Regions from separate parts of the Kitasatospora sp. NBC_01302 genome, predicted to be linked through region 2. Evidence: riboswitches for the same ligand, from Rfam matches in the RefSeq annotation. Region 2 holds a riboswitch; each other region holds the start of a gene.

Region 1 (2,253 bases), 2.0 Mb from region 2:
AGCCGATGGTGGTGGTCGGCAGCAGCGGCAGGCCGAGCCGGGCGCGCTGGGCGGCGGCCCGCTGCGGGTACGCCTGGGCCCGGCGGGCGTCGGCCTCGGTGACGGCCGCGGTGCGGGCGCGCACGGCCGGGTCCCGGGTGATCGGCGAGGCGGCGCGCGAGGCCAGATCGGCGCGGTTGGCGGACAGTTCGGCGCTGATCGAGCCGGTGCCCTCGCGCAGACCGCGGGCCAGCAGCGCCACCTCGGTGGCCTTCTGCTTGGCGAAGGCCAGCCAGCGCAGGATCTGCGGGTCGACCTCGCGTTCGGCGGCGGCGTCCAGCGGGACGTGCAGCAGCGAGCAGGACGGTGCGACGTCCACGGTACCGGCCAGCCCGAGCAGGGTCGCCAGGGTGGCCAGCGACTTCCCCAGGTCGTTGATCCAGATGTTGCGGCCGTCGACCACACCGGCGACCAGCCGCTTGCCGGGCAGCCCGCCGACGGCGGCGAGGCCGTCCAGGTTGGCGGCGGCGGGCCCGGTGAAGTCCAGGGCCAGGCCCTCCACCGGGGCCTTGGCGAGCACCGGCAGCGCCTCGCCCAGGCGGTCGAAGTAGCTGGCGACCAGCAGCTTCGGCCGGTCGGTCAGGGCACCGAGGTCACGGTAGGCGCGGGCGGCGGCGTTCAGCTCGGCCGGGGTGCGGTCCTGCACCAGCGCGGGCTCGTCCAGTTGCACCCACGCGGCACCGGCGGCGCGCAGCTGCGCCAGCAGGTCGGCGTAGACCGGCAGCAGCCGGTCCAGCAGGGTGATCGGCTGGAAGTCCTCGGCCACCCCGGGCGCCGGCTTGGCCAGCAGCAGGTAGGTGACCGGGCCGACCAGCACCGGGCGGGCGTCGTGGCCGAGCGCCAGCGCCTCGCGCAACTCGGCGACGGCCTTGGCGGGGTTCGCCGCGAAGGTGGTGTCGGGGCCGAGTTCGGGCACCAGGTAGTGGTAGTTGGTGTCGAACCACTTGGTCATCTCCAGCGGCGCGACGTCCTGGGTGCCGCGGGCCATCGCGAAGTACCCGTCCAGCGGGTCGGCGTCGACGGCGGCGCGGTGGCGGGCCGGGATCGCCCCGACGGCGACGGTGGTGTCCAGCACGTGGTCGTAGAGCGAGAAATCACCGGTGGGCACCTGGGCGATACCGGCCTCGGTGAGCTGCCGCCAGTTCTCCCGGCGCAGGTCGGCGGCGGTGGCCAGCAGGGCTTCGGCGGTGACCGTGCCCTTCCAGTAGCCCTCGATCGCCTTCTTGAGCTCCCGGTTACGGCCCTGGCGGGGGTAGCCGTGGACGGTGGAGCGGGTTGCCGTGGCTGCGGACTTCGTGGTCAAGGGACTCTCCTTCGCGAGCCTGTCTCAGGGTTCCCGGCGATGTCACGGGACGCGAAGAGGTGCCGAACCGGGCGGGGCCGCAGACGCCAGAATGCGCCGGACCCGCCTGGTTGTGCACGCCGACCCGCCCACGAGGTCACCGGGATTTCCGCGCGCGAACGGTCGCGTGCGCACAACGGGCAGGTCTTCGGACTCGCGGGCGCGCCCACCCTTGAAGGGCGGACACCTACTGGCCGTCGCTTCCCAGGCCCGAACTCCCGGACCCAGTGCGTATGACGGCGGTCGTTCCCACTCACCGCTGCGGGGCAGTCCCGGATTCCCACCGGGTTCCCTCTTGCGACACCCTGCCTGGCGGACAGGGCGAACCAGTTGCACCGGTCAGCCTATAGCCGATCCACCGGCGAGTCGCGGGTGAATCACTCGACTGCCCACATCGTGGGACGAGCTCGGATCCGCCGCAGGCCTCCCCCGCTTCGCAGGAGCCCGGCCTGCCGGGTGCCGAGGAGCCGGCGGCCGCAAGGCCGTGTGGAAACGCCCTGGTGCCCGGAGCCAGGGGCTGCGGGCACCAGGGCGTTCGATCGGCGCGGGTCAGGGCAGCAGGAGGAGCTTGCCCGTGGTGCGGCGGCTCTGCAGGTCGGCGTGGGCGCGTGCGGCCTCGGCCAGGGGGTAGCGCTGGGCGACGTCGGCCGAGAGGGTTCCGTCGCGCAGCCAGGCGAACACCTCGTGGGCGCGCTCGGCGAGTTCGGCGGGATCGGTGGCGTGGTCGACCAGCGTCGGGCGGGTCAGGAAGAGCGAGCCGCCGGAGCCCAGGTGCTGCGGGTCGAACGGGGGCACGGGGCCGGAGGCCGCGCCGACCAGGACGAAGGTGCCGCGCGGGCGCAGCGCGGCCAGGCCGGTGCGGAAGGTGTCGC
Region 2 (2,253 bases):
AGCGACAGGACGGCCGCCACCGTCCACCGCGGGCACGGCCGTTGACGCTCCGGCCGCTGGAGATGGCGCCGCCGCATCGTTCCTCCCGCCCGGCCCCCGCCTGGCTCCTCGGTCCCCCGAGGTCACCCGGGGCCGTCCGGTCGACCGTACACCCGAGTCGGTGGACGGCGGCGGCGGGAGGGCCGTGAGGCTCAGTCAGCGGCCGGGGCCCCGCCCCAGCGCTTCTCCACCCCCGCGAACTTCCAGTACCCCAGCGCGCAGGCCCAGACCACCACGAACAGGCCGACGATCACGAAGCCGACGTTGTTGAGGTCGATCCCGGAGATCCAGCCGCTGACCGGGTCGGTGAGGTCCAGCTGGTCGTGCAGCACGCCGACCAGTTCGATGGTGCCGATGAAGAAGGCCACCGCGATCGAGAGCCCGGTGATGGTGAGGTTGTAGTACACCTTGCGGACCGGGTTGGAGAACGCCCAGTGGTAGGCGAAGTTCATGAAGGTGCCGTCGAGGGTGTCGAACAGGCTCATGCCCGAGGCGAAGAGCAGCGGCAGCAGCAGGATCGCGTACCAGGGCAGCCCAGCGGCGGCGCCGGAGCCCGCCATCACCATCAGCGCCACCTCGGTGGCGGTGTCGAAGCCGAGTCCGAAGAGCACACCGACCGGGTACATCTGCCAGGGGCGGCTGATGGACTTGGTCAGCCGGCCCAGGATCCGGTTCATGAAGCCGCGGTTGGCCAGGTGCTTCTCCAGCTCGTGCTCGTCGAACTGGCCCGCCCGCATCGCCCTGAAGACCCGGTAGATGCCGACGAGGGCGACCAGGTTGAGCGCGGCGATCAGGTAGAGGAAGCTGCCGGAGACGCTGGTGCCGATCACGCCGAGCGTCACATGGGCGTCCGACTTGTCGTCCACCAGGGTGCCCGCGATCTTGGCGCCCATCGCGATCAGCGCCGCCATCGCCATCACGATGGAGGAGTGGCCGATGGCGAACCAGAAGCCGACCGAGACCGGGCGCTGGCCGTCGGCCATCAGCTTGCGGGTGGTGTTGTCGATGGCGGCGATGTGGTCGGCGTCGAAGGCGTGCCGCATGCCGAGGGTGTAGGCGGTGACGCCCAGACCGAGGCCGAAGACCTGGCCGCCGACCTGGTAGTGGTGCGGGGCGACCATGCCCAGCAGGACGGCGAAGCCCACCACGTGCATGGCCACGATGACCGCCAGCAGCCCGGAGGTGCGGATCGTGTCGGCGCGCTGCCAGCGCGGGGGAGTGGTGGTCGCCGGGGCTGTCGTGGCCGGGGCGGGTATGACGGGGTTTTCGGGCAGACTCATGGCAGGGAACGCCTCTCCAGCACCTCGTGGACAGTTCTCGTAAGGTGCCGTGGCCGGTCTCCTGGCTGACGGGTCGAACGTGTCCGCGGCTCGCCTTCCCGGGCGCCTTGCGGCGCCCGGTGGCGGCCCGTCGTGGACGGGCGCGACGCGGACACTTCCCGATCACAGTGGCGAGGGCCGCTCCGGTCTGGAACCCCTGTTGAGGGTCCGTCACCGGTCTTCCCGAACACCACGGCGATCAACACCGTAGGTGCTGGGTCGTCATGTCGACAAGCCCGGCCGACTGCGACGCACCTCACCCGGTGAGCTGCGGCTCCCGTGCCGTCGGGGTCAGCCGCGCGAACTCCAGCGGGGCCGAGGGGTCGATCGAGAGCTCCGCGGGGGCGGGTTCGGCCCCGGCCCGCACCAGCAGGTCGCCGACGGCGGCGACCATCGCGCCGTTGTCGGTGCACAGGCCCACCGGCGGCACCCGCAGCGCGATGCCCGCCGCCGCGCAGCGCCGTTCGGCCAGCGCACGGACCCGCGAGTTGGCGGCCACCCCGCCGACCAGCACCAGGGTGCCGATCGCGTGGTCGCGGCAGGCGCGCACCGCCTTGCGGGTCAGCGTGTCGGCGATCGCCTCCTGCAGCGCGGCGGCGGCGTCGGCGACCCGCGGCTCGGCCCCGCCCGCGCGCTGCGCCTCCACCCAGCGGGCGGCGGCGGTCTTGAGACCGGAGAAGGAGAAGGCGTAGGGCGGGTCCGCCCGGCCGCTGAGCGGGCGCGGGAAGCGGACGGCGGACCGGTCGCCCGCCTTGGCCGCGCGGTCGATCGCCGGGCCGCCCGGGTAGGGCAGGCCCAGGATCCGGGCCACCTTGTCGAAGCACTCGCCGGCCGCGTCGTCCAGGGTGTCGCCGAGGTGCACGATCGGGTCCTTGGCCAGGTCGCGCACCAGCAG
Region 3 (2,253 bases), 530 kb from region 2:
AGCGACATGTTCTGCGCCTTGAACGGGGCCACCTTGACGCCCCGGCGCACCAGCCAGCGGCAGATCCCGGCGGTCACCACGCTCTTGCCGGCATCCGAGGTGGTGCCGGCCACCAGCAGTGCGTTGCTCATATCCGCTCCTTGTGGGTCAGCGTCCGCACGGCCAGGCGCAGCGCCACCGTGGTCCCCAGCGCCAGCAGCCCGACCCGGCGCGAGAGCCGGCAGGCCCGCTCGATGTCCGCCACCGCGACCGGGCGCAGTTCGGCGCCGAGCACCGGCCGGTGCTCCACCTTGGCGCCGTAGTGCAGCGTGCCGCCCAGGCGTACGCCCAGCGCGCCCGCGAAGGCCGATTCGGCCTGCCCGGCGTTCGGGCTCGGGTGCGCGCCGCCGTCGCGCCGCCAGACGCGCCAGGCGGTGTCCCGGCGCTCCGCCGCGGCCACCGTGAGCAGCGCGGTCAGCCGGGCGCCGGGCCAGCCGGCCACGTCGTCCAGCCGGGCCGCGGCCCAGCCGAACCGGCGGTAGCGCGCCGACTTGTGACCCACCATCGCGTCCAGCGTGTTGACGGCCCGGAACGCGAGCAGCCCGGGGGCGCCCGCGACCGCGCCCCAGACCAGGGCGTTGACCACGGCGTCGGCGGTGTTCTCGGCCACCGACTCGACCACGGCGCGGGCCAGCTGCTGCTCGTCCAGCGCGCTCGGGTCGCGCCCGCACAGGTGCGGCAGGCGCCGGCGGGCGGCTGCCAGATCACCGGCGGTCAGCGCGGCGCCGACGGTACGGGCCTCGCGGGCGAGCGAACTGCCGCCGAGCACGGTCCAGGTGGCGGCGGCGGTCAGCGCGGCGGCGCCCGCCCGGTGCCGGCCGGCCAGCTGCTGCACGCCCGCCGCGCCCGCCGCCACCGCGGTGACGCAGAGCGCGGTGTGCAGCGCCCCCGCCCCGCGGTGGTCGCGCCAGAGCGCGCGTTCCAGCCGTCCGGCCGCCCGGCCGAAGGCGGCCACCGGGTGGCCGCGGCGCGGGTCGCCGAACCGGGCGTCGGCGGCGTAGCCGGCCAGGGCGCCGAGGGCGTACGGCAGCGCGCGGTGGGAAACCCCCGCCATCTGTTGCGTGTCCTCACTCAGGGTCCGCGCCCTGGATCGACGAAACGGGGGCGAGAGTCTCCTGGCTCCCGGGTGGTGACGCACCCCCGGGCCTTCCAACGGCCCTGTGGCGGACCGCCGTGACCGTTCGTCGGGCGTGCTCCCCGGTGACAGTGGCGGGACCGCGCCGGATTCGCACCGGCTTCCTCTCCATGCCTCCGATTGGCCCAAGGATCCCATCACGCGCGCGAAGCGGGAGTCAACCAGGTCACCGGCCGAGTCGGTCACACCACCGGGGCGCCCGGGCCGGTGCCGGACCAGCGGCGGGGGCGCCGGCCGGCGCCCCCGCCGCTGGCCGATCGTCCAACGGCGGTCGGCGGGCCGCCGACCGGCTTCGTGCGTTCCGCGGGTGGGGGCGCCGCGACCCCGACTCTAGCGTCGGCCCATGCGAAGAAGCAGGCCACCGGCCCCCACCCCGGTCCCGTTCTCCCCGCGGGCCGCCCGCGCCCACCGCGAGAGCCTCGGCCTGACACCCGAACAGGTGGTGCGCGCGATGTCCGCGCACGGCGTGCGCCTGCTCGCGCCCCACCTGACCGCCTGGGAGAGCGGCGAGCTGCGCCCCACCGAGCGGGAGTTCATCGCGCTGGCCCGGGCCCTGTGGTGCCCGGCGGCCGAGCTGATGGGCGCACCGCCCGCCTCGCTGCGCGACTTCCGGGTGGCCCGGGAGCTGACCGTGGAGCAGGCCGCGGCCCGGATCGGGATGGGCCCGGACGCCTACCTCGGCGCCGAGCGCACCGGGCGCTGGAGCGGAACCCCGGAGCAGAGCGCCGCGCTGGTCGAGGTGCTCGGCCTGACCCTGCGGGACCTGGTGCTGCGGGTGTGCGGCGCGGGCGAGGCGCTCGACCAGCGGCTGCGGAGTTGCGTCGAGGGGCGCTGGCAGGCCCAGCTGCCGGCGGTGGCGGCGCTGGTGCCGGTGCCGCGGCCGAGCCTGGCCGCGGTGCTGGCCGCGCTCCCGGGCGAGTACCAGGTGGCCTCGCACTGGGGCGCCGGCTCCTGGGGCACCCCGGCGCCCGCCGCAAAGGGCCCGCGGTCCGCGGAGCCGGCGGTGCCGCGGCTCGACCGCTTCTGGGCGCTGCTGGCCCGCCAGGACACCGGTGGGATCCCGGTCTGACCTGCCGCCG

Evidence for each region. A riboswitch is a leader RNA that binds a small molecule or an ion and turns the genes downstream of it on or off. The one in region 2 is predicted to bind cobalamin.
Region 1: linked by a shared signal. The riboswitch ahead of metE (5-methyltetrahydropteroyltriglutamate--homocysteine S-methyltransferase) and the one ahead of OG294_RS10775 (HoxN/HupN/NixA family nickel/cobalt transporter) in region 2 are both predicted to bind cobalamin.
Region 3: linked by a shared signal. The riboswitch ahead of OG294_RS12710 (cobalamin biosynthesis protein) and the one ahead of OG294_RS10775 (HoxN/HupN/NixA family nickel/cobalt transporter) in region 2 are both predicted to bind cobalamin.

Annotation. Positions count from the first base shown of each region.
Region 1 is NZ_CP108404.1:588,419-590,671, forward strand. It holds gene metE (5-methyltetrahydropteroyltriglutamate--homocysteine S-methyltransferase) at 1-1,342, opposite strand, end outside; cobalamin riboswitch at 1,504-1,727, opposite strand; gene OG294_RS02835 (quinone oxidoreductase family protein) at 1,931-2,253, opposite strand, start outside.
Region 2 is NZ_CP108404.1:2,560,282-2,562,534, reverse strand. It holds gene OG294_RS10775 (HoxN/HupN/NixA family nickel/cobalt transporter) at 192-1,319, opposite strand; cobalamin riboswitch at 1,354-1,568, opposite strand; gene tsaD (tRNA (adenosine(37)-N6)-threonylcarbamoyltransferase complex transferase subunit TsaD) at 1,615-2,253, opposite strand, start outside.
Region 3 is NZ_CP108404.1:3,090,995-3,093,247, reverse strand. It holds gene OG294_RS12715 (cobyric acid synthase) at 1-131, opposite strand, end outside; gene OG294_RS12710 (cobalamin biosynthesis protein) at 128-1,093, opposite strand; cobalamin riboswitch at 1,126-1,307, opposite strand; gene OG294_RS12705 (XRE family transcriptional regulator) at 1,518-2,243, shown strand.